One region of the Actinomadura geliboluensis genome, then DNA from elsewhere that is predicted to be linked to it. Evidence: riboswitches for the same ligand, from Rfam matches in the RefSeq annotation. Region 1 holds a riboswitch; each other region holds the start of a gene.
The links. A riboswitch is a leader RNA that binds a small molecule or an ion and turns the genes downstream of it on or off. The one in region 1 is predicted to bind cyclic di-AMP.

Region 1 (7,085 bases):
CCGCGTCGGCGGGGACCAGCGCGACGACCCGCTGCGCCCAGCCGCGGCCGACGACGCCGGTCACGACCGGCACGGCGGCGTCCAGGCGCGCGGCGATGCCGTCGAGGCCGGTGGTGTCGCCGATGACGAGGCTGCCGCGGCCCTTGACCACGGTCAGGGGCCCGCCGTCCCAGATCTCGGCGTCGTCGGTGAGGCCGCGGGACGTCCCGTCCCCGGCGATCGTCCAGGTGCCGGAGCCGGGGGCCATCGCGAGGTAGCGGGTGCGGGCGACGTGGCCCTTGTCGAAGCCCCGCAGCCGGTAGCGCACCTCGACGCGCAGGACGGCGCCGTCCTCGGACGCGGCCTGGACGTCGACGGCGCGTTCCTCCCAGCCTTCGAGGGGCAGCCTGCGGAGGTTGTCGTACATGCGGGACTGGGCGTCCTGGAACGTCTCGGGCGCGTCCCCGACGGTGGCGAGGAAGGCGAAGCGGTCGCCGGTCCGCACGGCCCGGGCGCGGTTGGCGAGGACGGTCCCGGCGGCGTCGAGGCTGAAGGGCCCGGCCGCGCGCGACGCGCCGTCCCGGGCGGCGCGGGCCTGCGGCGCCGCGCCGGCGCCGGCCCGCGCGCCGAGGAGCCCGGCGCCGCCCGCGAGCAGCGCGGCGGTCCCGCCCGCGCCGAGGACCAGGGCCCTGCGCCGCGTGACGGGACCGCCGTGCCGCGGGCCGTCCCGCTCGGGGGCGTCCCGCTCCGGATCGTCCTGGTCCCGAGCGTCCTCCATGCGCGCGATCCTATGCAGCCCGCGCCGCCGGGGAGGCCGTCACGACTTGTAGTCGGGGTATCCGTAGCCGACGATGTCGGCGGCGGAGCGCACCTTGACCTTGACGGCGTTGCCGGTGTTGCCCTCGACGGTCTGGACGGTGCCGTCGCCGACCTTCTTGATCACCATGCCGACGTGCCGGATGTCGGTGACCTTCTTGCCGCCGTCCCAGGCGAAGAAGACGATCGCGCCCGGCTTGGGCTCGGTGCCCCAGCGGCCGTGCTCCTGGAACCAGCGGGCGTGGGCGACCGTCCAGGCGTCGCTGCCGATCTGGTCGGTGAAGCCGATCTGCTCGCCGACCCAGGAGACGAACATGTCGCACCAGTTCGCGTCGCTGTAGCCGCCGAGCGAGCCGCCGTCGCGCGCGAGGGTCTGCTGCGCGCGGGAGGTGCTCATGTACCACTGCTGGAACTTGGTCTCGCCGCCGTCGTCCTCCTTCACGCCCACCTGGGACCGGGCGAGCGCGATGGCCTGATCGGCGGTGGGCCGCGAGGCCGCGGCCTGCGGTCCGGCGGCGGCCGGCTCCGGCTCGCCCTTCGCGGTCTTGCCGGGGGACGGCGCGGACGGCTTCGGCGTCTTGGCGGCCTTGCCGCTGCGCCCGCCCTTGGAGGCGTCCTTGGACGAGTTTCCGGACGAGCCCTTGTCCGCCTTCTTGGCGACGGCGGCGTCGGCCGCCGTGGTCGCCGCCGGGGCGGAGCCGAACGGCAGGACGGACGCCTGGGCGGTCACCGCGGCGGTGCCGAGTACGGCGGCGCCGACGAGGACGCCGCCGGTCGTCCGCCAGGGGAGGGACAGGGGGCGCGCCTTGCGGTGCTTGCCCGGGATCTTCTTGCGATGTGCGCCTGGCACGGGGGGTCTCCTCGACTTCCATGCCGCCTACCGGGTTAGCTGACGGGTTCGGGCGTGGAAGCCGCCCTACGGCCGCCCTTGGGCAGGCCGATTCACCCCGATGTGATGGGACTGGATGGGTCCCCGGCTCCGCGGACGGCGCGCCGGCGCGGCCGCGGACTCGGCGGTGACGTGCCCGCCATCGGGCACGCCGGTTCGGATGGGGAGCGCTCGGCGGGCGGGGCCCGCGGAGCGCAGGGGGTCCGGGCGTGGCCGCATGATGGGCGGCCACGCCCAGGTAACGCTGCGGAATCTCTCCTTCGCTCTTCCAGACGCCTACCGGGTTAGCTGACGGGTTCGGGCGAGGAAGCTGGCCCTACGGCGGGCTCCACCGGAACGGGGCCGGGAGAGACGCACCGATTCACCCCGGGTGCCGGAATGCCCGTCCGGGAGGACTCCCGGACTCCGGCGATGTGGTTCCCCGGTTCCGCGCTGCGGCGGATTCGGCGCTGCCGCTGCGCTCCTGGGGGCGAGATGGGGCCCGGCGCGGGACCTGTCTCCCGCGTGCGAACGAGCGGCGCCTGATGTTGTGCACGGACGACCGTCCCGTTGAAGGGGGGACGTCCGGGGAGGCTGACCCGGATGGACCGCCGTGGCCGCGCTCTCAGCGCCATGCCGCTGCGGGCGTGCGCACGGTGGGCCGGGCCGGCCGCGGTCCGCGTGCGGACCGCTGCGGCACCCTGAGGGCGCCGCGGGGACGGCGCGTGGGCCGTGCCGTCCCGAGGGGGTGCGGCGCGTGGCTCGCGCCGCCGTCACGCGGCGGACTGATGCGCCGCGTGGGGCCGCGGCGCCTGGTGGGCGTCGCGTGACCACGGCGTCTGGAGGGCGCCGTGAGTGAGGACAACGTACCAAAGCCCCAAGAGAAGGCAAACCCCCCCAAAATTAACAACGGACCAGGTCAACCCTGGTCCGTTGTCGGGGGGAGCCGTTCCGCGCCCCTGTGGCGGGGCGCGGCGGGACGCGTCAGGGGCGTCCGGCGCCGTAGTAGTTGCTCAGGTAGTAGCCCGAGGTGATGCTGACGACCTCGACGTTCTTGCCGGTGCGCGGGGCGTGGATCATCTTGCCGCCGCCCACGTACAGGCCGACGTGGCCGAGGCTGCTGAAGAAGACCAGGTCGCCCGGCTGCAGGTCGCTCTTGGCCACCCGCTTGGTGGCGGCGTACTGCGAGTTGGTGGTGCGGGTGATGCTGACGCCCGCCGCGGCCCACGCCTTCATGGTCAGGCCCGAGCAGTCGTAGGAGCCCGGGCCCTCGGCGCCGTACTGGTACGGCTTGCCGAGCTGGGCGTAGGCGAAGTCGAGCGCCGCGCGCGGGGCGCCGCTCGCCGGGCCGGTGTAGGTGCCGCCGGTCGGCCCGCCGCCGGAGGACGACGACGAGCCGCCGCCGAGCCGCCGGACCAGCGCCTTCTGCTTCTCGACCTGCTTGTCGAGCTCGACCTTCTTCTTCTTCAGCTCCGCCTGCTTCTGCTTCACCTCGTCGTAGGCGGCCTTGGCCTGCGACTGCTCGCGGCGGAGCCGCTGCGCGGTGGCGAGGAACTGGGTGAGCTGGGAGCTGCGCTCGTGCGACAGGTGGGAGAAGACGGCCGCCTGGTCGAGGATCGACTGCGGGTCCTTGCTGCCCACGAAGCCCGTCACGTCCGTGGAGTCGCCGTTCTTGTAGGCGGCGGCCGCCATCTGGGCGATCTTGGAGCGCTGCTGCTCGAAGGTGGCCTGCTCCTCCTTGCTCGCCTTGGTCGCCGCGTCGTACTTCTTCTTGGCGACCTTGAGCTTCTCCCGGTTCTGGTTGTACTTCTCGACTTCCTGGTCGAACTGCTCGCTCAGCTTGTCGAGCTTCTTCTGGGCCTGGGCCTTGGTCGGCCTGGGGTCGGCGTGCGCCACCACCGGGGGGGAGACCAGGGCGGCGGTCACGGTCAGGCAGGCGGCGGCCGCCAGGCGGCGGGAGGCGCCTCTGCTCGCGGGGCCGCCCCTCCGGTCACGCTCGCGTGCCGGTGCCCCGATGAGATCTTTGGCCACGGTCGGATTCGCCCCTCTCGTCCACGACGTCAGCGGACGACATTAGCGAGGGGCAACAACCGTCACAACCGATTCGTCACTCTTTGATGGAGATCGACGGGCTACGTCCACTTTCCGTGAGGGGCAGGTCACGGATTGCGACCCGTCCCTTATCGCGGCCTTAAACCGTCCTTAACCGGTGGCGCCCGGTCAGGACCGGCCGAGCCGGCGCAGCAGCAGCGTGGACGGGCACGGCCGGGCGTCGGCGCGCCGCGCCGCGTCGGCGACCTCGCGGTCCGAGGACACCACCACCACGGGACGGCCCGGCGGCTCCGCCTGCACCAGCTCGCCGATCAGCTCGTCCGCGGTCTGCCCGGGGGCGCTGAACTTCACCCGGACGCCGCGCGGCGCCGCGATCGCCACCGGCGCGTCCAGCTCCGCGCCGTCGAACACGCAGGTCACCTCGGCGCGGGTCTGCGCGGCCAGCCCGCCGAGCCCGGACACGAGCCGGCTGCGCTGGTCCGACAGCGGCAGCTCCCCGTAGCCGGTCTTCGTGACGTTGTAGCCGTCCACGATCAGGTGCACCTGCGGCAGCGCCAGCAGCCGGTCGAGCAGCTGCGGGTCGCTGTCGGACAGGGCCCGGCCCGGCAGCGTGCGGTGCGCGAGCCGGTCCGGCTCCAGCCCGCCGACCACGTCCGCCGGCCGGACGATCGTCGCGGGCAGCGCCAGCTCCCGCCGGACGCCCTGCGCCGCGTCCACGAGCGTGTCGAGCAGCATCCGCAGCCGGACGTCGTCGACGTTGCGCCCCTCCCTCGCGGCCCTCTTGGCGGCCTCCGCGGCCGTCTCCGCCCGCTCGGCACGGGCGCGCAGCTTGCGCACCTCCTTCTCCGCCGCGGCGGTCGACTCCCCGGCCGCGGCCAGCCGCCGCTCGGCGTCCGCCACGACCGTGTCCGCGCGCTCCTCCGCCGCCCGGTACCGGGTCCGGGCGTCGTGCAGCTTGCGGCGCAGCTCGGCCACCTCGGCCTTGACCTCGCGCAGCTCCGCGCGCAGCTTCTCGTGCTCGGCGGAGCGCGCGGAGCGCGCGGCGGCCAGCTCCTCCTTCAGCGCCGCGACGCGCCGCTCGGCCGCCTCCTCCTCCGACGCGCTCGCGGAGCGCTCCAGCTCGGCGCGAGCCGCGTCGACGAGCCCCGTCCAGCCGGCGGGCCGCAGCAGGTACGCCAGCACCGCGACCCGGACCGGGTCGGCGGCGGGCGGCACCCGCCCCGCCTCGACCTCCCCGACCAGGTCGGCCTGCGCCTCCCGCAGCGGCTCGGCGACCCGGCCGCGGAACGCGGCGTCCTTCTCCAGCACCGCCGCGATGTGCTGCCCCGCGAGCTTGGCGCGCTTGCGGCGCTCGAACCGCGCGAACCGGCGCAGCGGCACCGGGACCTCGTCGGCGGGCAGCGTCCCGATCAGCTCGGCGGCGGCCTCGACCACCGACTGCCGGACCGGTTCGGGGAGGGGCCTGCCCAGCTTCTCGTCGGACTCCGCGCAGCCGGGGGTCGCTTCGGGGCCGCTGTCGATGATCCCGCTCCTTCCGGGCTACGCCGCCGGTGGGCTCTGTCTTCCCTGCCGCCCCGCGTCCTAACCGGCGCCGACCAGGGCGGACGCGCGAACGGACGGGGCGCGCCGGGCTCCCCCGAGCCGTCCCCCGCGGCCCCCGCCCGGCGGGACGTGCCGGCGCCCCCCAACCCTAGCGGCCCCGGCTTCTGTCGGTGGGGTCCTCTACGGTCGCGCACATGACGGCTGCGCACGGTGTTGAGGGAGTGCAGGGGACGCTTGACGACCTCGGCACGCCGCTCGCCGAGGTCACCTTCGTGGTGGTCGACCTGGAGACGACGGGCGGCTCGGCCGCCGACTCGGCCATCACCGAGATCGGCGCGGTGAAGGTGCGCGGCGGCGAGGAACTCGGCGACTTCGGCACGCTGGTCGACCCCGGCGGGCCCGTCCCGCCGTTCATCACCGCGCTCACCGGCATCACCACGGCGATGGTCACGGCCGCGCCGCGCATCGAGTCGGTGCTGCCCGCGTTCCTGGAGTTCGCGCGCGGCTGCGTGCTCGTCGCGCACAACGCCCCCTTCGACATCGGCTTCCTGAAGACCGCCTGCGCCGCGAACGGGTACGCCTGGCCCGCCTTCCCCGTCGTCGACACCGTCGACCTGGCGCGCCGCGTCCTGTCCAAGGACGAGGTGCCCAACTGCAAGCTCGGCACCCTCGCCCGCTTCTTCCGGACGTCCAACGAGCCGACGCACCGCGCCCTCGCCGACGCCCGCGCCACCACGGAGGTCCTGCACGGCCTCATCGAGCGGCTCGGCTCGTTCGGCGTCACCTCGCTGGAGGAGATGCGCGGCTTCGCCAAGGCGCCCACCCCCGAGCAGCGCCGCAAGCGGCACCTCGCCGACGACGTGCCCAGCACCCCCGGCGTCTACCTGTTCGAAGACGCCGCGGGCGAGGTGCTCTACGTCGGCAAGAGCGGCGACCTGCGCTCCCGGGTCCGCAGCTACTTCACCGGCTCGGAGACGCGCTGGCGCGTCCGCGAGATGGTCGGCCTCGCCGAGAACGTCCGCACGATCGTGTGCGCCACCGGCCTGGAGGCCGAAGTCCGCGAACTGCGGCTGATCGCCGAGCACAAACCGCGCTACAACCGCCGCTCGAAGTTCCCCGAGCGGGCCATCTGGCTGAAACTGACCGTGGAACCCTTCCCGCGGCTGTCGATCGTCCGGGAATGCCGCGCCGACGGCGCCCGCTACCTCGGGCCGATCTCGTCCCGGCGGCAGGCCGAAGAGGCCCGCGCTGCCCTCCACGAGGCCGTCCCGCTGCGCCAGTGCACCCAGCGGCTGACGCTCCGGCTGATCGAGCGCGGCAAGGCCCGCGCGTGCGCGCTCGCCGAGATCGGGCGCTGCGGCGCGCCCTGCGACGGCCGCGAGTCCCCCGACGCCTACGCCGTCCACGCCGGGACGGCCCGCGCCGTCATGGAGGGCGACGTCCGCCCCGTGATGGCCGCCGCCCAGGTCCGCATCGACCGGCTCGCGTCCGAACTGCGCTACGAGGAGGCCGCCGCGCAGCGCGACCGGCTCGCCGCGTTCGTCCGGGCCGCCGCGCGAGGCCAGCGGCTCGCCGCCCTGTCCCGGCTGCCGGAGCTCGTGGCGGCCCGGCCCGCCTTCGACGGCGGCTGGGAGCTCTCGGTGGTGCGCTACGGCCGGCTCGCCGCCGCCGGCACCGTCCCGCCGCGCGCCCACCCCCGCCCGTACGTGGACGCGCTCATCGCCACCGCCGAAACCGTGTTCCCGCCCTCCGGCGAGGCGCCCGGCGGCGTCCCCCTCGGCGCGCCCCCCTCCGCGGGCGCCACCGCCGAGGAGATGGAGTGCGTGCT
Region 2 (7,085 bases), on a different contig from region 1:
CGGCCGAGGCAAGGGCCACGCCGTCGTGCACCAGTACCACCACTGACCCGGCGCACCGGTGCTCCGGCACAATGTGGGCAGGACGGAGGTGAGCGCGTGGCCGGACTGGGCGGGTCGCTCGAACGCTCCATCATGGACGTCCTCTGGGCGGCACCCGAACCACTGCGGGTGCGAGAACTCCTCGCGAAGCTCAACGAAGACTCCGACAAGGCGCTCGCCTACAACACCGTCCAGACCGTGGCCGAACGCCTCGCACAGAAGGGGCTCCTACAACGCACCCAGGACGGGACGGCCTTCCGCTATGGCCCGACCAGGGCGCGTGAGGAGTACGCCGTCGAACTGATGCTGGACGCGCTGACCGACGCCCCCGACCACGGCGCGATCCTCGCCCGCTTCGCCGAGAGCGTCCCCGCCGAGGACGCCCGCCACCTGCTGGACGCCCTGCGCCGCCGGACGTCCGACGGCGACGAGGCGTGACGCCGTGATCGTCCTGGTCGGCGCGCTCGTCGCCTCGGCGGTCCTGCTGGGGTGCCTGGCCGGGCCGGTCCTCGATCGGATCCGGGCCGGCGCCCTCGGCCCACGGACGGCGGTCGCCTGCTGGACGGCCGCGCTCGCGGGCACCGTCATCGCCAGCGCCGGAGTCGTCGCGGTCGCGCTGATCTCGCCCCCGGGGCCCGGACACGGACTGCTGACGCTGCTGCGCGACTGCCTGCCCCACCACGAGACCCAGGCGATGATCGCGGCGGCCGTGGCGAGCCTGGTCCTACTGGCGGCGTGCGGGACGAGGCTGGCCCGCGGGGTGCCGCGCCTGGTCCGGGCCCTGCGGCACCGCCGCCGCCACTGGGAGATGCTGCGCCTCGTCGCCCGCCAGCACACCCGGCACGCGGACGTCCTCGTACTCGACCACCCGGTGCCCGTGGCCTACTCCCTGTCCGCGCGCCGCCGCGCGATCGTGGTCAGCACGGGAGCCCAGGACGCACTGAGCGCCGCCGAACTCGGAGCCGTCCTCGCACACGAGCGAGCCCACCTCCGGCAACGCCACCATGCACTGCTGCTCGTCCTGGACTTGGCGCACGCCCTCCTCCCCTGGCTACCAACCGTCCGCCGAGCCAAAGCACGGCTACCGCTACTACTCGAAATGGCAGCGGACGACACAGCAGCGCACACCCACGGCCCCCGAACCCTCGTCAAAGCCCTACACACACTCGCCTCACCACCAGGCACCCCCAACCCGCCCGGTTCACTAGCAGCAACAGGCTCACAACCCTCATCCGAAGTGACCGGCGCCCCTTACACAGCCGAACTCCACGACATTGGCGGAGTGGTCGCCGCGCCCGGCCGGCTCGACGTGACCGGCCCGCTCGCCGCGCCCGGCCGGCTCGACGTGACCGGCTCGCTCGACGTGACCGGCTCGCTCGACGCGACTGGCTCGCTCGCCGCGACCGGGTCGCGTGAAGCGGGCGGCATGCCATGCGGGCCTGGAACCCGTGACGTTTGCGGTGTGGTTGTCGAGACCGGCTCGTTCGGCGCGTGTGGAGAGTTGGGGGCGGTCGGGGCGGGGATGGACGCGTTGGCGGCGCGGGTGCGGCGGCTGGAGGCCGGTGAGCAGGTGAAGCCGCGTGGGGCGTTCCGGGTGGTGGCGCCGGTGTTCGTGGCGGCGGCGGTCGCGGTGCCTCTCGCGGGCGCGGCTCTCGCGATCGGTCGGCTGGCCCTGCTCTGCTGATGCGTCTGGGACGTTTGCCGTAATCCGCGGCTTGAGTGGCGAATGAGGCGGCTATCTCCTACGCTGCGTAGGAGCCACCGTGACGAGCCCCCGCCGGGGGCGGCGATGGCGACGCCGAATCCCGTGGCCCATCGGCCCGGGAACCGGGGACCCGATCTCCACCGGGGTGAATCCGCTCCCTTCGCGGGGCGGTAGGGCGACTCTGGCCCGAACCCGTCAGCTGACCCGGTAGGCGGCACAGAGGAGGACGACCGCATGCAGCGACGCGCTGCCGTCATCGGCACGCCGAAACGCCGCACCCGCACCCCCCGAACCGTCACGGCATGGGCGATATCGGCCGCCGTGGCCGCGGCGCTCCTCGCACCGGCGCCCGCCTCCGCCGAGCCCGAGCCGTCCCGCCGGGAGCTGACCGCGCAGCAGAAGAAGCTCGCGGACGACGCCGAGAAGCTCAGCGAGCAGTACAACGGCCTGCGCGAGCGGCTGAAGCAGGCCCAGCGCGCCGCCAAGGTGGCCGAGGGCAACGCCGCCCGCCAGAAGAAGGCGCTGGACGACGCCCGCGCCAGGATCGTCAAGCTCGCAGCGGACAGCTACAAGAACGGCCCAGCGGACCCTGCCGTCGCCTTCGCCTCCGCCAAGGACCCGCAGAGCGTCCTTGACCGGTCGGCCACGCTCAACTACTTCGCCCGCCAGGACGGCGACCGCGTCGCCCACCTGCTCCAGACCATGCAGGCCGCCGAGCGCTCCCGCAAATCGGCCGAAGCGCGCGCGAAGCAGGTGCGCGAACTCACCGACGAGGCCAAGAAGAAGCGCAAGGAGCTCCAGGCCAGGCTCAAGAAGGTCGAAGCCAAGCTGGGCGTCGGCACGCCCATCCGAGGCAACGGCGGGCCCATCCCCAACGTGGACCCCGGCGGCGCCTCGGCCAAGGCCATGACCGCCGTTCGAGCCGCCCTGAGCCAGCTCGGCGTGCCCTACTCCTGGGGCGGCGGCACCGCGTCCGGCCCGTCCTACGGCACCGCGCAGGGCGCCAACATCAAGGGCTTCGACTGCTCCGGCCTGACCCTGTACGCCTACGCCCAGGTCGGGATCAACCTCCCGCACTACACCGGCGCCCAGTACAACGCGGGCACGCACGTGTCCATGTCACAGCTCAGGCCCGGCGACCTGGTGTTCTTCCACGCCGACCTGCACCACATGGGGCTTTACATCGGCAACGGCAAGATGGTCCACGCTCCGCAGACCGGCGACGTGGTCAAGATCAGCCCGCTCGCCGGACGGCCCTTCGCCGGCGGCGTCCGCGTCGCCTGACACGCTTCCCCCGACCGGCGTTCCCGTCACCCGTTCCCGGGTGACGGGGACGCTTCCATTCAGGGACGGCTCCTTTGCCGCGCCGGTCTAATGCCTTGCCGGATGTGTTGGCTACACTGGGGCCCGGCGAAGGGGAGTAGTCCTGTAATACCGCTGGTCGACACGCTGGACATCCTTGGACGTCCCGGCCATCGGGCCCCGCGAAGGGGTGGACGAGACCTTCGGCCACGGCATGACGTGGCCCGTACGACCGTGCGGGCCGTCCGATCGTGCCGGGCCGAGTGGTCCTCCCGTCGCCCGCCAGGGTGCCGGCCGAAGTCCGCGGCCCGGCCCCGTAAGAAGGCACCGCCCATGACCCTGGACCCGCTCGCGATTCTCACCGCGTTCGGCTTGATCTTCCTCGCCGAGCTGCCCGACAAGACGATGTTCGCCTCACTGGCCATGGGCACGCGCATGCGTCCGCTCTACGTGTGGTTCGGCACGTCCACGGCGTTCATCGTGCACGTCGCGATCGCCGTGGGGGCCGGCAGCCTGCTCAGCCTGCTGCCGGGCATGGCCGTCAAGCTCGTGTCGGCCGCCCTGTTCGCCTTCGGCGCCATCGTGCTGATGCGCGGCGGAGGGGACGACGACGAGGACGACAAGGCCGGCCAGAGGGTCACCCGGTTCTGGCCGTCCTACGTGGCCGCCTTCACGGCCGTGTTCATCAGCGAGTGGGGCGACCTGACCCAGATCACCACCGCCAACCTGGCCGCCACCAACGGATGGCTGCCGACGGCGATCGGCTCCGCCGCCGCCCTCATGTCGGTCTCGGCCCTGGCCCTCCTGGCGGGCCGCTTCATCGCCAACAGGGTCCCGCTGAAGACCGTCCAGCGCATCGGCGGCCTGTGCATGGCCGGCCTCGCCATCTGGACCCTCATAGAAGCCTTCACCATGTAACCCACCCCTCGGCCGACCCACCCTCGGCCGACCCACCCTCGGCCGACCCACCCCTCGGCCGACCCACCCCTCGGCCGACCCACCCTCGGCCGACCCACCCCTCGGCCGACCCACCCTCGGCCGACCCACCCTCGGCCGACCCACCCCTCGGCCGACCCACCCTCGGCCGACCCACCCCTCGGCCGACCCACCCTCGGCCAACCCACCCTCGGCCAACCCATCCCCGGCCAACCTCCCGGCCGACCGATCCCCGGCCAACCCCCCGGGCCAACCCCCCCGGGCCAACCCCACCGGCCGACCGACCCCCGGCCAACCGACCCCCGAGGCGCCCCTGGACCCCTCGCACGCGCCCGGGGGGCAAGTGAGCACCAACGATGGCGAACTGCCCGAAACGCCCCCGGACCCCTCGCAAGCGCCCCACAGGCAGAAAGCACTCACCGGCCTCGGGTTTCGCCGATCTACCTCTTCCGAGGGAACCAGCCGTTTCGCGGGTCGGTGCGGGGGTTAGCGGGTTTGGAGGCCGTTGAGGATGAGTGAGATGACGGCTTCGGACTCCGCTTCGGTCTCGGGGGAGTGCCACTCTGCGGCGTGGATCGGGTCGTGGAAGCGCGTGGTCGCATCGAGGACGGCGCGCGCGATCCCGTCTGGGTCGCCGGGTGTGAAGGTGCCGTCGGTGATGCCGTCGGCGATGATGGCGCGGATCTCGGCGAGCAGGAAGTCGACATGGGCGGACGAGACTGCGCTGTGATCCGCTGCCAGCACCCGGAAGGTGGCGAAGAGTTCCGGGTCCTCGCGGGCCTTCGTCCACTTCGTGGTGAACATGGTGGTGAGCAGGAGGTGCAGCCGGTCGGGCGGGGCCAGGCCCGAGGCCCGGACCGTCGCGGTGAGCTGGTCGCGCGCCCGGTCGAGCCAGCGCCGGATCACGGCCTCGCGCAGCGCCGCCTTGGACGGGAAGTGGCGGTACACGCTGCCGTGGCTCACCCCTAGGAGCCGCGCGACATCGAGCACGGTCGTCTTCTCCGGACCGTGGCGGCGCAGCACCTCTTCGGTGGCTGACACGATCGTCTCCGCGTCGAGCGGGCCTGCGCGCATCAGATCTCCCCGTCCCTCTACGGGCGCGAACGTACGGCAACGGACTGACGGATGTCAAAGTCTGTCAGCCTGTCAGCCTGTCGGCCGCCTACGTAGTTCGGATGACAGATATTGACATCTGTCATTTGATGTTCGTACGGTGCAGGGCATGGAGACACCTGATGAACGTGAGGCCAGCCCGGCGACCGCTTCGTTCGCGGGACGCACCGTGTCCCGCGTCGGCTACGGCGCGGCCCAGCTCGAGCGCCTGCGCGACCGTCCCGGCGACGCCGTCGCGCTGCTGCGCCGCGCGGTCGAGCTGGGCGTGGACCATGTGGACACCGCCGAGTTCTACGGCTTCGGCTTCGCCAACGCCGTGATCCGCGAAGCCCTGCGGCCCGAGGACGGCGTGCTCGTCGTCACCAAGGTCGGCGCCGAGCCCGACCCGGCAGGACGCCTGCCGCTCCGAATCGCGCAGCGGCCCGAACAACTGCGGGCCGGCGTTGAGCAGAATCTGCGCGGCCTCGGCGTCGAGCAGCTCCCCGTCGTCAACCTCCGCCGCCTCGACACCGGCCCCGGGCTGCGTCCCACCGGGGATCAGGTGGTCGACCTCGACGATCAGCTCGCGGTCATGATCGCCCTCCGCGACGAGGGCAAGATCGGAGCGATCGGCCTGAGCAGCGTCAGCCTCGCCAACCTGCGCCGCGCCCTCCCGGCCGGCATCGTCTGCGTGCAGAACGCCTACAGCGTCGTTTCCCGTGACGACGAGGCCATGCTGGCTCTCTGCACGTCCGAGGGCATCGCCTGGGTGCCGTTCTTCCCGCTCGGCGGGGCCTTTCCCGGCCTGCCCAAGGTCACCGATGAGCCGGCCGTCCACGCCGCGGCCGAGTCGCTCGGCGTCACGCCCTCCCAGGTCGGCCTCGCCTGGCTGCTGCACCACGCCCCCAACGTGCTGCTCATCCCAGGCACGGCCGACCCCGCCCACCTGGTGGCCAACATGGCGGTCCGTGAGATCGCCTTCGATCGGGCCACCCGCGCCGCCCTCGACGCCGTCGAGTCCCGCTCCAGCGAAGTCCCGATCGGCTAGGACGGACCATGAAGGCGATCATCTACCGCGCCAACGGCGGCCCCGGCGTCCTCCAACTCGTCGACCGCGATGTGCCCGAGCCTGGCCCTGGCGAGGTCCGTGTCCGGGTCGCCGTCTCCGGGGTCAACCCGGCCGACTGGCAGGCCCGTTCCGGCGCGCCCCTGAAGTTCCCGGAGGTCACGCCCCATCTGGACGGAGCCGGCGTGATCGACGCTGTCGGCGCCGGGGTCGACCGGAGCCGGATCGGGCAGCGGGTCTGGCTGTTCATGGCCGCCGCCGGACGGCCCACCGGAACCGCCGCCGAGTTCACCGTCGTGCCCGCAGAGCAGGCCGTCCCCCTGCCGGACGAGGTCAGTTTCGACGTCGGCGCGGCCCTTGGCGTCCCCGCGCTCACAGCGCACCGCGCGCTCACCATGGCCGAGGACGGCCCGCGCCGCCTGCGACCCGGCGCGCTCAGCGGCCGCGTGGTGCTCGCCGCCGGCGGCGCCGGGGCGGTCGGGCACGCGGTGATCCAGCTCGCCCGCTGGGCGGGCGCCACCGTGATCAGCACGGTCAGCGGCCCGGAGAAAGCCCGCCTCGCCACCGCCGCCGGTGCCCACCACGTGGTCAACTACCGCGAAGGCGATCCGGCCGCCGCGATCCGCGAGATCGCTCCGGACGGCGTCGACATCGTCGCCGAGGTCGCGCTCGGCGCCAACCTCGCACTGGACTTGGCCGTCCTGCGCACGCGCGGCACGATCTCGACCTATGCCAACGACGGGGGCAAGCCGGTGCACCTCGACGTGGCGCAGAACATGGTGCTGAACACGCGTTTCCAATTTCTGGTGCTCTACACGGCCGGCCCGGAAGCGCGCGCCGCAGCCGCCGAAGACATCGCCGCCGCCGTCCGCGACAACGCCCTCCCGGTAGGCGAGCAGCACGGCCTGCCGCTGCTCCGCTTCCCCCTCGCCCACACCCCCGACG
Region 3 (7,085 bases), on a different contig from region 1:
GGACGCGCCGCGTTGCCGGCGGCGGCGCGAGACCGTGCCCGCCTTGCGGGACTTCTCCACGAACGGCTGCAGCGATTCCCGCAGCTTCGTTGCGTTGGCGCCACTCAGGTCGATCTCGTAGGAGGCGCCGTCGATCGAGAACGCTACGGTCTCGTCCGCCTCGCCACCGTCGAGGTCGTCGACGAGAAGCACCTGAACCTTCTGTGCCATGGGGACAGACCTTTCGGCTGGAGCAAACTTCAATCGGTTGACAAAGATATACCGAGAACTCCGCGGATGACAATTCCAGCACTCCCGATGAACCGGCACTGGGATCGAAGTCCCCTTCCGCCGGTGACCGCGCGTAATCGGCCTCGTCGTTTCCGGAGCGTCGGCGGGACGCACGAGGACCGGTGACGGCCCGGCATCCCCTAATTTGCGGGCACCGGGACGCGGGCCGAGGTTTTCGCGGCGTGACCAGTGTCACTGCGGACCACGCTGACCTGGGCGGGCGCGCACGCTTTGGCCCGGGTTTGCACGGCTCGGGGTTCGGGGTTTGCGGGAGCTCCGGCTTTCGGACGCGGGAGCCGCTCCGGACGGAAAGTCCCTGATCGGACCTTAACAGGCGGTGCACTCCGGCACCGCCGCCAACGATTAACGCTGACGTAACGGCGCTAACCGGCCCGCCCGCCGCGAATCATCGAGCGCCCCGCCGTCCGGCCCGGGGGCGGGAGCCCGCCGGGGACCAGGGACGACGCCGGACGGCCGCGGGAGAACGCCTGAAGCCGCACGGAACCGCGTATGGGCGCACAAGGGACCGGTATGCGGACGGGTATGCGCGGGAGATCAGCCGGCAACGGAATGCACAGATCATCGCCCTGACCCGGGGATGTGGAGAGATAACCGGGTCGGGAGCCGGGCCGAAAATCGGTTCCGGCGGGGTGTGAGCGGAAGTCGCCGAGCGTGATCCCCGGCGAACCGCGCCGCGCATGGTTCAGCCAGGGAAATCAGGTGATTGTGGCACAATCCGACCGCCCGTTGTCTACTTCAACAACCGCCCGGCCGGGATCCCCGGGGCGAACGCCGCCCTGTCCGCCCCACGGCGCGCATGGGCCCGGGAAAGTCCGTTCCGGGTGAGACCCTGTCCCATCCAGAGTAAGTCCAGTACCGCTAAGAAGCGACACCGCAGGCGGCACGGCAAGGGGCGGCCGAAGGGGCATTCAATCCGGAGGCGGCATCCGGGACGAGACAGATCCCCGCTCGATTCAGGGCCGTAACCGGAACGAGCTGGGATTGACCCGGCCAAGCCCGTGCGTCCGAAACAGACCCGGCCATCTCTCCGCAAAAGCATGTAGAAGGCAGCGAATACCCTCGTGCTGCGATGCATCCGGACGCGTAACCAGGGATCAAGGCGCCGGGAGCGTGCCCGTACGCGCGCGAGTGGCCCTCAGAAGGCCGGGGAATCGGGCGTCCCGCGCTTTACCACTAGCGTCCCCGCGAGCCTGTCATGGACGGCCTGGCGGCGAGTCCCCTCGAAGATGACACCGGCGTTCACGACCCAGAAGACGCTCGCCAGCACACCGGCCACGGGAATCGGGCGGATCGCGATCGGCAGCGAATAAACCGCCGCCCGGAGAACGCACTGCAGAACGCCGGGCCGGGCGCCGGCCTCCACCCGCTCAGGGAGCCCCTCGGCGGCCGTCTCCGCGCTAGTGGCCTCCGGCGCGCCCACGGGAGCGGGCTCGGGCGAGGGAGGGGCTGAGACGTCCTCGGGCGTCCCTGCCTCCGCGGGCACGGCGGGCTTCGCGGCGGGTACGAACCCCGGCACGGACGCCGGGAGGAAGCTCACTCCGCCGTTGGCCGTAGCACCCGACTCCGCCGCACCCTGGGCGTCGCCAACGCCCCCTGCGGCCTCTTGGCCCGCCCTGGCGCCCGATAGGGCGGATGTTCCCTCCGGCAGGGCGGTGACGACCTCTATGCCCGCGAAGCGCTTGCCGAGCGTCCGGCCCCAGAGGGCGAGCTGGACCGCCTCATACAGCAGCATGCACCCCGCCACGGCGGGCGGGGCGACGACGTCCACCATGTGCCCGGACACCAGTTCGCGGACGACGACGATGACGGGCACACCGACGATGAGCGTGTCGACCACACGCGCGAGCAGGCGCTGCCCCGGGTCGGCGAGGAAAACCGCCATCGCGGACTTACTCCGCGTACTCGGTGTACTGGTCGTCGCCGTACTCCTCGTACGTGCCTCGCTCGTCGATGACCAGCGTGCCGGCGAAACGGTCGTGCAGCGCCTGGTGCAGAGGCTGGTCCCAGATCGCCCACAGGTAGGCCATCAGACCGCCCACCCAGACAAGCGCCATCCCGTACGCGGCGTACTCCCACACCATCACCGCGAGGACCAGGAAGAAGAAGACACCGACCTGGTAGCCGACGTGGACGATCCCAGCGCGCCAGATCGCCTGCGTCGTGCTCATCGGCTCGCCCGCAGGACGGGCCTGCACGATGCCCAGGCCCAGGATCCGCTTGCCCAGCGTCCGCCCCCACATGGACAGCTGGACGGCCTCGTAGAGGAACGGCAGCACGGACATGACGAAGAACAGGGTGAAGATGATGGGCCAGTTCCAGATGCCGCCCTCTTCCTCGTCGTTGCCGCCTTCACCGCCCAGGCCGAACGCGGCGACCGTCACGGGCAGGATGAGCGCGAACCCGAAGACGGCGACGAGGGCGTTGTCGATGACCCTGGCGCCGGCCCTGCGGTGAATGGGCGCCAGTTCCATCTCGCTGCCGTGGGAGCCGCCGTAGGAGCCGTGGGGGTCGCCATAGGAGCCTTGGGAGTCGCCGTACTGGTCGTAGGACGGCTCGTAGGAGCGCCCCCAGTCCTGCTGAGGTTGCTGGGGCTGCTGCCACTGCTGCTGTGGCTGCTGCTGGTGCTGTGGCTGCTGCTGCCACTGGGGACCTTGGTACGGGGGCGGGGGACCGTAGGCACCCTGGCCCTGCGGCGGTTGGTAACGCCGTCCGCGGTGGGGGGAATCGCTCATTTGGGGCAGTCCTCCAGGCGAAGCAACATCCGGGTGTTGCCCAACGTATTCGGCTTGACCCGGTCGAGGTCCAAGAACTCTGCCACGCCTTCGTCGTAAGAGCGGAGAAGCTCCTCATACACCTCAGGCGACACCGGTGTACCGAGGATCTGCTCGAAGCCGTGGCGCGCGAAGAAGTCCACCTCGAAGGTAAGGCAGAACACCCTCCGCACGCCGAGTTCACGCGCCGTCTCCAGCAGCCGGGCGACGATGCGGTGGCCGATGCCGCGTCCGCCGTACCCCTTGTCCACCGCGACGGAGCGGACCTCCGCGAGGTCCTCCCACATGACGTGCAGGGCCCCGCAGGCCACGACGCGCCCAGGCGTCCCTCGCTGGACGTCCTCGGCGATCCAGAACTCCTGGACGTCCTCGTACAGCTTGACCGTCGACTTCTTCAGCAGGCGTCGCCCCGACCCGGCGTACAGATCGACCAGCCTGCGGATCTCCTGAACATCGGCGGTACGGGCACGCCGGATCACGACCTCCACAAACAGGCGAGATTATCGAACACCGGACCTTGCCGAACGTCGGCGTGCGCATACGCGTGGTGAGCACAGCAGAAGGGTGACTAGATAAAAGCGACTAGATAGGCCGCTCGGGCCTCTGGAAAGTGACCCAGAACACATCGCTCAGCGCCCCCGGAGGCCGCCGGTGGAAGCGCGCCCCGCCCGTCCGACCTGCGACTTCTCAGGATCTGGTTGGCATCCAATCCGCATTCCGTTAGTGTCCATCGCTGACATCGGCCACCCGCAGAACGGAGGCCGAACCGCCGAGTCCACGGGCCGCGAACCAGCGCCCCGGGGAGCCGGGGACCCACTTTCGGAGCGTTTCCGGGGATTGCCCCGAAGCAGCGGCCGGCAGGGGTGAATCCGCAGCGCCGCGGCCTGGCCCGCGCACGCTCGCGGACGGGCTGCTCCGGCCCCAACCCGTCAGCTAACCCGGTAGGCGGTCGAGGAGAGGAGAACTCGTGCAGCACTCGCGGTCTGCTTCCCTTCGACGCTTCCGCGGCCGCGCGGTCACCGTGGCCGGCGCGCTCGTCGCGCTGACGGCCGCTCCGCACACCGTCGCCGTCGCGCACGCCGATCCCGAGCCGTCCACCAAAGAACTCCGCTCCCAGGCCTTCAAGCTCGCCGACCAGCTGGAGCAGCTCACCGAGCAGTACAACGGCCTGAAGGTGAAGCTCGCGCAGTCCAAGCGCGCCGCCGAGGTCGCCACCGAGAACGCCGAGCGGCAGGAGAAGTCGCTCCAGGCGATCCGGCAGAAGGTCGGCACCCTCGCCGCGACCAGCTACATGCAGGGCGGCTCCGATCCGACGGTCTCGTTCGTCGCCTCCCAGGACCCGCAGGCCGTCCTCGACCAGGCCGCCACCCTCAACTACTTCGCCAAGCGCGACAGCACCAAGGTGCTCGGCCTCATGCAGGCGATGCAGGCCGCCCAGCGCGCCCGCAAGTCCGCCGAATCGCGCGCCGCGCAGGTCAAGCAGCTGCGGACCCAGCTCGACGCGCAGCGCAAGAAGGTCACCGACGCCTACGAGAAGGTCCGCGGCACGATCGTCAAGCGGGACCCGTCCCAGCTCGCGAAGCTCCCCGTCATCGGCACCGGCAAGGCCGCGCAGGCGCTGCGGTACGCGATGGGCAAGCTCGGCCGCCCGTACGTCTGGGGCGCCTCCGGGCCGAGCACCTTCGACTGCTCCGGCCTGACGATGTGGGCCTACAAGCAGGTCGGCATCAACCTGCCGCACTACACCGGCAGCCAGTGGAACGCCGGCACCCACGTGTCCCGCAGCCAGCTCCAGCCGGGCGACCTCGTGTTCTTCTACGCCGACCTGCACCACATGGGGATGTACATCGGGGGCGGCAAGATGATCCACGCGCCGCACACCGGCGACGTCGTGAAGATCGCCTCCATGGACGGGCGGCCCTTCGCGGGCGGCGTCCGCGTCGCCTGACCCGGCCCACGCTCGGTCCGGGACGCCTGGCTCCCGCCACCGAAGCGCGTGCGCTCGCGAGCACGGGTGTGCGCAAGGCTGAGTGGGTGTGCGCCTACTCCGCGAATGTGCGCATGACTGCGGAGGTGCGCATGACTATGGGATCCATGGGGGGTTGAACGCCGTCCGCGGCGACGCCACCTGCAGGGACCTACCTGCCAGGGCGCCGGCGCCGCCGCTGCGGGGTCGGACGGAGTTCGGTTCGCCGCCTGGATCTCTCGGTGACGCTCGCCCGTCCCCTGGCGAGCGTCGGGGGGTGAAGCCGGCTAGATGAGCTGCCTCCGGGCCGCCCACACCACGGCCTCGATAGGAGTGTTGACCTCCAGCCGGTCGCAGATCGTCCGCAACCGGCGCCGCAAGGTCCGTGCGCTCAGCTCCAGCTTGCGTGCCGCCACATCGGCGGTGACACCGCTCGCGATCTGGGCGAGCAGCCGGATCTCCTCCTCGCTCAGCCCGAAATCGTCGGTGCCACGACGTGCGAGTGTGGCTGTTTCCACTCCGTCCTCCCTCGTCCGTGGTGATGACCGCGGGGATGCAGCCGTCCGCTGCACAGGCACGGGTTGGGCCTCGATCTGTACGCGCGTTGGGTTGCCGGGTCCGGAGCCCTCCGGACTTAGATCATCGGGTTCCTTTGCTGTCTCACGAGCTTGGCCGGAGGTGGCCGCCTGGCCGATTGCGGGGTCGTACGGGGGAACTCCGGGTGACGATTCACTCGTTGGTCGTCCGAGGGAGACGGGATGAGATCGCCAGCCATCCGCATCCGGCCCTCCTCGTCGGACTCGCCGCGTCTTGCCGCTGAGCAAGATCGTGAATCGTTTCAAGCTACGCTTCGGCTCGGAACGCTAGGCGGCCGGATCCGGCCCGTCAAGCGCTGCCCAAATGCGGTATGCGTCCGATCGGCGACGTTCCGTAGTCGCTCGATTCGCTCTGTACCGCGCATAACTCCACTACCTGGGGAAACACTCCTGGGTCGGGACGAGGAGCGAGTTGCCACAGACCAGTATTCGTGAGGTCGCGAGGCGGGCTGGAGTCTCAGTTGGGACCGTTTCGAATGTCCTAAACCGGCCAGACCTCGTGGCCGAAGCTACCCGTGACCGCGTCCGCGCGGCGATCGAGGAGCTCGGATTCGTGCGGAACGAGTCCGCGCGCCGGCTCCGGCGGCGCCCCGAGCGCACCGCGGGCGAGTTCGGCGACCAGCCGCGGCGCGCCTTCGGCATCGTCGTCGAGGACCTCGCCAACCCGTACGCGTCCGATGTCGCGCGCGGCGCCGAGGCGGCCCTCAACGAGGCGGGCCACGACGCCCTCTGGCTCTCCAGCGACCACTCGTCCGCCAAGGAGCGCCGTTCGCTGGAGCTCCTGGAGGAGCAGCAGGCCGCCGGGGTCCTGATCATCCCCGTCGGAGGGAACCCCGGCGACATCTCCCGGCTGCGCGCCGCCGGCATGAGCGTCGTGGTGATCGACCGCGACTCGGCCGACGCGTGCTCGGCCCGGGTCGACCATTTCGCGGGTGGGGAGATCGCCGCCGCGCGGCTGCTCGGCATCGGCCGCGAGCGGATCGTGTTCGTGACCGGCGTCCCGGAACCGCTGCCCTGCGTCGACCGCCGCGACGGCGCCGCCCGCACGCTCATTGAGGCGGGTCTCGGCGAGCCCATCACGCTCGTCCAGGACGCCCTTAGCCCCACCGAGGGCCAGGCCGCCGCCCACGAGGTCATGGCCCTGTCCCCGCGGCCGGACGGCGTGTTCTGCGCCAACGACCTGCTGGCCATCGGGCTGATCAACGAGCTGACCCGGCTCGGCGTCCGCGTCCCTGACGACATCGCCGTCATCGGCTATGACGACATCGAGCTGGCCGCGAGCGCCGCCGTCCCGCTGACCACGATCCGGCAGCCGCGCCGCGAGCTGGGCTGGGAGGCCGCCGAACTGGCGCTGGCGGAGATCGGCGAGGGCAAGTCGCACCAGCACCGGCAGGTCGTCCAGCGCCCCGAACTGGTGATCCGCGAAAGCGCCTGACCACCATGGGCCAGGGGCAATGAGGC
Region 4 (7,085 bases), on a different contig from region 1:
ACGCGCTCCTGGTCGTAACGCCTGATCCAGCGCTCGGCGATCGCGTTGATCGGTGCGGCGTTGAGGTAGTGCAGCTTCTCCCGGCCGCGCCGCGCCGCCACCACCAGATGGGCGTCCTCCAGCACGGACAGGTGCTTGCTGATCGACTGCCGGCTCGTGCCGAGGCCCGCGCACAGCTCGCGCAGGCTCTGCCCGTTGCGCTCGTTCAGCCGGTCCAGCAGCTTGCGCCGGGTGGGATCGGCCAGCGCCCGGAAGACCTCGTCCATCCTCGCCGTCTCCCCGCTCCCGCTCGACCACCGCCATGATAGGCAACCGGAGGACTGCACTTCAACGCCGACGCGGGGGCCCGCCGCGCCCCTGCGGGACACCGCCGGGCGCCGCCCGCCGCCGGAAACCCGGCCACATGCGGTACTTGCGGAACCGCCCGTCCGATTTGAGCATGAACGGACGGAGGAGTGCATGGATGACCGAACCGAGCAGGCAGTCAGGCGCGTCATCGACGCGATGCGGCAGAACCTCGGCGAAAGGATCACCATCGACGACATGGCGCGCATCGCCATGTTCAGCAAGTTCCATTTCTGTCGCGTTTTCCGAGAATCCACCGGCATGTCACCGGTGAGATTCTTCTACGCGCTCCGATTGGCGGAGGCCAAGCAGCTGCTGGTCGGCACATCGCTGTCCATCGCCGACATCGGAACCCGTGTCGGATACGCCAGCACCGGCACTTTCAGCTCCCGTTTCAAGTCGACCGTCGGCGTCCCGCCGAGCGTCTACCGCGCGACGGGAGGGGACGCCGTCCGGGCGGCCGACGCGCTGCGCCGCCGGGCCCGGACCGGGCACACGACCATCCGCGGCGCGGTCTCCTGCCGGGACGCCTGGCACGGCGGCCCCGTCTTCGTCGGGCTGTTCCGGGAGGCCGTCCCGACCGGCCTCCCGGCCCGGTGCTCGATCCTGCCCGCGCCTGGCGCCTTCGCGCTGACGCACGTCCTGCCTGGTAGATGGCATGTCCTCGCCTACTCGCCCGCCCCGGGACCGGACGCGGCCGCCGAGGACGCGCTGGTCGGCGCCGCCGGCCCGATCATGATCAGGCACGGCACCGCCGTGCGGACGGCCGAGGTCCGGCTGCGCCCGCTCAGCCCCTACGACCCGCCGGTCCTGCTCGCGCTCACCGCCCCCGACGCGGCCCGCGAGCTGACGTCCTGACGTCCCGGCGCCCGGCGTCCCGTCCCCGCGATCGAGCAAGTGCGAAGAAGCACCGCCCAGAACGAGCCCGCATACTGAGAGCCGGATCACTCCCCTCCACTCGGAAAACCCCCGCGCACGGAAAAGACCCGTGCACCGAGTCCGCGCCGTGAATCGCTCACGCCCCCAGGGAATGACATGCCTCAAGATCAGAGCCACACCCTGCCCACGCCGCGCCCTGAAAAGGCGGCACCCGTGACGACCGGAACCTCCCTTTTCGTCACCGGCCATTTCCCGCGCCGCCGCGCGCTGATCATTCTGCTCAGCGCGGGCGCCGGATTCCTGCTGACGGTCGTCTGGTCGGCGAAGTTCGTCGACCAGACGATCGGGGACAACGTCGCCGGCACGCTCCTCGGCCATGACGCGAAGGGGACGCCGATCGCCGGGATCGCCGCCGGGATCGCCTTCGCCTTCGCGAGCGGGCTCGCCGGCTCGTTCACGGCCTGCAACGTGGCCGCGTTCAGCACGGTCGCGCCGCTGCTCGGCGGCACCGGCGGCCGGTGGGACCGGCTCGCCGGGACGCTCCGGCCGCTCGGCTGGATCGCGCTCGGCATGGTGACGGTGTCAGCCGGCTACGGCGCGATCGTCGGCCTGGCGGGCACCGGCATGCCGCAGTTCTCGACCGCCGAGAGCACCCCCGGTTCGCTGTCCGCGCGCAGCGTCCAGTCCATGGTGGTGTTCGGCGCGATCGGGCTGGCGATGATCTACATGGGGGCCGCCGCGCTCGGCGTCGTCCGCGACCCGTTCGCCCGGGTGGCGCGCCGCTTCCCCAACGCTCCGCTGGTCTTCATGGGCGCGCTGATCGGCGGGTTCCTGATCGGCCGCCCGTACCCGCTGTTCCGGCAGCTCTTCCGCGACGCGGCGGAGAGCCACAACCCGCTGTACGGGGCCGCCGCGTTCGTCCTCCAGTCGGTCGGCAACATCGTGATCATGGCGGTGCTGTTCCTGCTGCTCGCCCATCTCGCGGGCCGCCGGCTGAGCCGCTGGCTGGCCGCCGATCCGCGCCGCGTCGCGGTCCTGACGGCGTCCTCGCTGATCGTGGCCGGGGTCTTCAGCCTCCTCTACTGGGACGTGCGGCTGCTCGCCCGCCGGGAGATCATCCCGTGGTATCCGGTGGCCCCCTGGTCGTGACGCCGGACGGCCGCCGATGCGGGCGCCGCCCGGCGCCCGCATCGCTCGTCCGCAACCGCTTCCGGGCGGTTGAGCTGGGTATTTGATTTTGCTGGGGTTTGCCTTCGCTTGGTGATCCGAGTAGCTTGGCCCCCGCCAAGGCGCTCACCAGGCGTTCTTGTCCCACCTGGCACCGAGCCGGTGGGGGCGGCGCGCCCCACGCGTCGCCCGGCGGCACCTCCCATGCACGCCGCCCGCGCCCTGAACGGGCCCTACAACAGCAGCGCCGCTCTCTCTCGCAGCGGCACCCGCCGAGTCCGCCATAGCGCGGAGCCGGGGACCCACCCTCGTGCACTGGGGTGAATCGGCCGTTTCACAGGCCGTAGGGCGACTTCCACGTCCGAACCCGTCAGCTAACCCGGTAGGCGGCCCATGGAAGCAAGGAGTCCCCCTTGACAGGCAAGCACAGCACGGGCAATCACAACTCGGGCAACGACAGCACGGGCAAGAAGAGCAGGAAGCCGGGTCTTTTCGGGCTGAGCCCGCGCGCCAACGGCGCGATCCTCGGCCTCGCCGCGATCGGCGTGGCCGCGACGACCCTCCAGGCGACGGCCGGTTCGTCCGAGTCGGGCACGTCCGTCGCCTCCGTCCAGAGCATCCCCAAGCAGCGCTCCGCCGAGGCGGAGCCGCGCACGGACCCGGAGAAGGGCTCCGGGTCGTCCGCCAAGCCGGACGAGACCGACAAGCGCTCGAAGGTCATCGAGCTGGCGAAGACGTGGAACCCCCACAGCAGCCGGCGCGTGCCCTACAGCCAGACCGACTACCACAACGGCTACCGCACCGACTGCTCCGGCTTCGTGGCGATGACCCTCGGGCTCGCGAAGCCCGGGCCGAACACCGTCGGCCTGACGTCCTCGCGCTACACCGAGCGCATCAAGATGTCGGAGCTCAAGAAGGGCGACCTCGTGATGGACGCCGAGGGCACCAACACGACGCGCCACGTCGTCATCTTCGAGAAGTGGGCCAACAAGGCGCACACGTCCTACTGGGCGTACGAGCAGCGCGGCCGGTACGGCACCGACTACCGGACGCGCGACTACGGCCTCGACTCGGGCAGCGAGTACAAGGCGTACCGGCCGAAGAAGCTCAGCGGAGCTTGATGGCGACGCCGGCCATCCCGAGCTGCTCCCCCGGAGCGAGGTTGTCCGGGTCGACCGGGCCGTCGGGACGCCACAGGGCCGTGTAGGTCACACCGGGTTCGACCAGTTCGAAGTCTCCGAACTGGGCCTCGATCTCGGCGGGCGTGCGCGCCCAGCCCTCTTCCAGGTTCTCTCGTGTGATGCGGGCCAGCTCCTGTTGCTGGGGCAGGCCCGTGTCCACGAGGGACGTCATGAACAGGTGGCTGCCGGGCGCCAGGACGTCGCGGTAGGCGGCGACGACGCCGTCCACCACGTCCGGCGACAGGTAGTGCAGCATCCCGACCATCATGACGACGGCCGGGCGGGAGAAGTCGATGAAGCCGTCGACGGCGGGGTCCGACAGGACGGCCGCCGGGTCGCGGACGTCGCCGACCATCACCCGCGTGGCGTCGTTGTTGGCCAGGATCGCCCGCCCGTGGACGGAGACCAGCGGGTCGATGTCGACGTAGACGACGCGGGCGTCCGGGTTCTCGCGCTGGGCGACCTCGTGGGTGTTCTCGACCGTGGGCAGTCCGCTGCCGAGGTCGAGGAACTGGTCCATGCCGGCTTCCCGCGCCAGGTAGCGGACGCCCCGGACGAGCACCTTGCGGTTCTCGACCGCGGATTCGCGCAGGCCCGGGATCAGCGCGGCCGTCTGGTCGGCCAGCGCGCGGTCGGCGGCGAAGTTGTCCTTGCCGCCGAGGAGCGCGTCGTAGGCGCGCGCGATGGTGGGCTTGTCGAAGTCCAGCTCGGCCGGAGGCCACTCGTCAGCCATGCCGCCATCGTAGATCGTTACGCCCGGAGAGTGGGCCGAAATCCCCACTCTCCGGGCTTTTCGGTCAGGTGTCGCGCATCGCCCTGATCGACTCCTTCAGCGAACCGACCGTGGCCATGACCGCCGTCGGCTCGTACCCGCAGTGGGCCATGCAGTTCGCGCAGCGCGGGTCGCGCCCCCGGCCGTAGGAGTCCCAGTCGGTCTCGTCCAGCAGCTCCTGGTAGGTCTGCGCGTAGCCGTCCGACATCAGGTAGCAGGGGCGCTGCCACCCGAACAGCGAGTAGGACGGGATCGCCCAGGCCGTGCACGGGAAGTCGACCTTGCCCTCCAGGAAGTCCAGGAACAGCGGCGAGTGGTTGAGCCGCCAGCGCTTGCGGTTGCCGTCCGCGAACGCCTTGCGGAACAGCTCGCGGGTCTCCTGGACGCCGAGGAAGTGCTCCTGGTCGGGCGCCTTGTCGTAGGCGTACCCCGGCGAGATCATCATCTCGTCGACCTTGAGGTCGTCGTTGAGGTAGTTCATCACCTCGATGACGGTCTGCGGGGTGTCGGTGTTGAAGAACGTCGTGTTGGTCGTCACGCGGAACCCGCGCCGCTTGCACTCCTTGATGGCGGCCACCGCGTCCTCGAACACGCCGTCCTTGCAGACGGACGCGTCGTGGCGCTCCTGCAGACCGTCGATGTGGACGGCCCACGCGAAGTACGGCGACGGCTTGAACTTGTCGAGCTTCCGCGGGATCAGCAGCGCGTTGGTGCACAGGAAGACGAACTTCTTGCGCTTCACGAGCTCGCCGACCAGCTCGTCGATCTGCGGGTGCATGAGCGGCTCGCCGCCCGCGATGGACACCATCGGCGCCCCGCACTCCTCGATGGCGGCGACGGCCTGCTCGACCGGCATCCGCCGCTTCAGCGTGTCGGCGGGATGCTGGATCTTCCCGCAGCCGGCGCAGGCGAGGTTGCAGGCGAACAGCGGTTCCAGCTCCACGATCAGCGGGAACTTCTCCCTGCCGCGCAGCTTGTTGCGGAGGATGTAGCCCCCGATGCGGAGACTCTGGCGAAGCGGCATGCTCATTGTGTCCGGACCTCCTTTGGCAGGGTGAACTCGGTCGTCTCCACCGTGACCGTGTACTCCTCGACGTCGACCCGCCCGACGAGCCGTGTCATGAGGAGCCGTCCAGGTAGCGGCCGAGAGCGCTGATCGGGAACACCAGCCGGTACAGGTGGTAGTTGATGTAGAAGTCGCCGGGGAACCCGGTGCCGGTGAAGTTGTCCTCGTCCCAGTTGCCGTCCGGCCGCTGGTTCTCCACCAGCCACCGGACGCCCGCGTCCACCGCCGCGGAGCGCTCGCCGGCGGCGAGCAGCGCCAGCAGCGCCCACGCCGTCTGCGACGGGGTCGACTCGCCGCGCCCGATCCAGGACGGGTCGTCGTAGGAGCGCAGGTCCTCGCCCCAGCCGCCGTCCTCGTTCTGGTGCTGCTCCAGCCAGGCCACGGCGCGGCGGATCGCGGGCTTCTCCGGGCGGACCCCGGCCGCGATGAGCGCGGGCACCACACCGCCCGTCCCGTACACGTGGTTGGCGCCCCAGCGCCCGAACCAGGAGCCGTCCTCCTCCTGCGCCTTCAGCAGCCACACCACCGCGCGCTTCACCACGGTCGTCTCGGCGAGGCCCTCCTTGGCGAGCGCCTCCACGACATGGGCGGTGACGTCGGCGGACGGCGGGTCGATGACGGCGCCGAAGTCGCAGAACGGCAGCTTCGTGCACAGCTCGCGGGTGTTGTCGGCGTCGAACGCGCCGTAGCCGCCGTCCCGCGACGCCATGCCGTTCAGCCACCGGACGGCCCGTTCGATCGGCGCGTCCGCCTCCGGCAGCGACGTCCGGCGCAGCGCGAGGATCGCCTCGGCGGTGTCGTCGGTGTCGGGGTAGACGTCGTTGTCGAACTCGAACGCCCACCCGCCCGGCGGCAGGCCGGGCCGGCGCACCGACCAGTCCCCCGGCCCGCGCACCTCCTCCCCGAGCACCCAGTGCGCCGCGCGCACCAGCGCCGGGTCGTCGGGCGCGGCCCCGGCGTCGCCGAGCGCGTTCATCGCGAGGACGGTGTCCCAGACCGGCGACTGGCACGCCTCCAGCCGGCGGCCCTTCTCGTCCCGGATGGTGAACCGCTCCAGGCCGTCCAGGCCCCGCTTGATGACCGGGTGGTCGAGGTCGTAGCCGAGGACGTTCAGCGCCATCAGCGAGTACACCCAGGGCGGCTGGATCCCGCCCCAGCAGCCGTCGGCCTCCTGCCGGGCGATGATCCAGTCGGCGGCGCGGCGCATCGCGGCGGTGCGCAGCGGCCGCACCGGCCGCTTCTCGTACACGTGCAGGACGCGGTCGAGCGCGTTGAACGCCCAGCCCCAGCCCTTCGCGTCCTTCGGCGGCACCGTCCCGGCGCGCAGCTCCGCGAGGTCGACCGGCAGGTCCCGGACGGGCCGCAGCGACCCGAGGATCGTCAGCGGGACGATCGTCTGCCGCGCCCAGCACGCCCAGTCGTAGACGTTCAGCGGGACCCGGCTCGGCAGGAACATCAGCTCCGGCGGCATGACGGGCAGGTCGTCCCACGACCACTGGCCGAACAGCGCCAGCCAGATCCGGGTGAACACGCGGCTGCCCTCGATGCCGCCCGCGTCCCGCGCGAACTTGGCCGCGCGGCGCATGTGGTCGGCGTCGACCGGGTCGCCGGCGAGCCGCAGCGCGACGTACGCCTCGATCGTGGTGGACAGGTCGGCGGGGCCGCCGTGGAAGTT

Region 2: linked by a shared signal. The riboswitch ahead of ACGFI1_RS30370 (C40 family peptidase) and the one ahead of ACGFI1_RS02515 (CHAP domain-containing protein) in region 1 are both predicted to bind cyclic di-AMP.
Region 3: linked by a shared signal. The riboswitch ahead of ACGFI1_RS22530 (C40 family peptidase) and the one ahead of ACGFI1_RS02515 (CHAP domain-containing protein) in region 1 are both predicted to bind cyclic di-AMP.
Region 4: linked by a shared signal. The riboswitch ahead of ACGFI1_RS16330 (hypothetical protein) and the one ahead of ACGFI1_RS02515 (CHAP domain-containing protein) in region 1 are both predicted to bind cyclic di-AMP.

Annotation. Positions count from the first base shown of each region.
Region 1 covers NZ_JBICUA010000001.1:529,096-536,180, reverse strand. Annotated here, with positions in the region: gene ACGFI1_RS02520 (hypothetical protein) at 1-757, opposite strand, end outside; gene ACGFI1_RS02515 (CHAP domain-containing protein) at 797-1,645, opposite strand; cyclic di-AMP (ydaO/yuaA leader) riboswitch at 1,662-1,786, opposite strand; cyclic di-AMP (ydaO/yuaA leader) riboswitch at 1,943-2,143, opposite strand; gene ACGFI1_RS02510 (C40 family peptidase) at 2,648-3,694, opposite strand; gene ACGFI1_RS02505 (NYN domain-containing protein) at 3,884-5,149, opposite strand; gene ACGFI1_RS02500 (DEDD exonuclease domain-containing protein) at 5,452-7,085, shown strand, end outside.
Region 2 covers NZ_JBICUA010000010.1:279,471-286,555, reverse strand. Annotated here, with positions in the region: gene ACGFI1_RS30385 (DUF4396 domain-containing protein) at 1-46, shown strand, start outside; gene ACGFI1_RS30380 (BlaI/MecI/CopY family transcriptional regulator) at 97-477, shown strand; gene ACGFI1_RS30375 (M56 family metallopeptidase) at 482-1,723, shown strand; cyclic di-AMP (ydaO/yuaA leader) riboswitch at 1,826-1,973, shown strand; gene ACGFI1_RS30370 (C40 family peptidase) at 1,979-3,028, shown strand; gene ACGFI1_RS30365 (TMEM165/GDT1 family protein) at 3,380-3,964, shown strand; gene ACGFI1_RS30360 (TetR/AcrR family transcriptional regulator) at 4,469-5,056, opposite strand; gene ACGFI1_RS30355 (aldo/keto reductase) at 5,205-6,122, shown strand; gene ACGFI1_RS30350 (NADPH:quinone reductase) at 6,131-7,085, shown strand, end outside.
Region 3 covers NZ_JBICUA010000006.1:518,109-525,193, forward strand. Annotated here, with positions in the region: gene ACGFI1_RS22510 (histone-like nucleoid-structuring protein Lsr2) at 1-210, opposite strand, end outside; gene ACGFI1_RS22515 (RDD family protein) at 1,427-2,173, opposite strand; gene ACGFI1_RS22520 (RDD family protein) at 2,181-3,023, opposite strand; gene ACGFI1_RS22525 (amino-acid N-acetyltransferase) at 3,020-3,550, opposite strand; cyclic di-AMP (ydaO/yuaA leader) riboswitch at 3,820-4,026, shown strand; gene ACGFI1_RS22530 (C40 family peptidase) at 4,030-5,010, shown strand; gene ACGFI1_RS22535 (LuxR C-terminal-related transcriptional regulator) at 5,316-5,546, opposite strand; gene ACGFI1_RS22540 (LacI family DNA-binding transcriptional regulator) at 6,037-7,059, shown strand.
Region 4 covers NZ_JBICUA010000004.1:419,387-426,471, forward strand. Annotated here, with positions in the region: gene ACGFI1_RS16315 (ArsR/SmtB family transcription factor) at 1-266, opposite strand, end outside; gene ACGFI1_RS16320 (helix-turn-helix domain-containing protein) at 460-1,203, shown strand; gene ACGFI1_RS16325 (hypothetical protein) at 1,438-2,373, shown strand; cyclic di-AMP (ydaO/yuaA leader) riboswitch at 2,652-2,795, shown strand; gene ACGFI1_RS16330 (hypothetical protein) at 2,805-3,512, shown strand; gene ACGFI1_RS16335 (SAM-dependent methyltransferase) at 3,499-4,305, opposite strand; gene hpnH (adenosyl-hopene transferase HpnH) at 4,370-5,374, opposite strand; gene shc (squalene--hopene cyclase) at 5,463-7,085, opposite strand, start outside.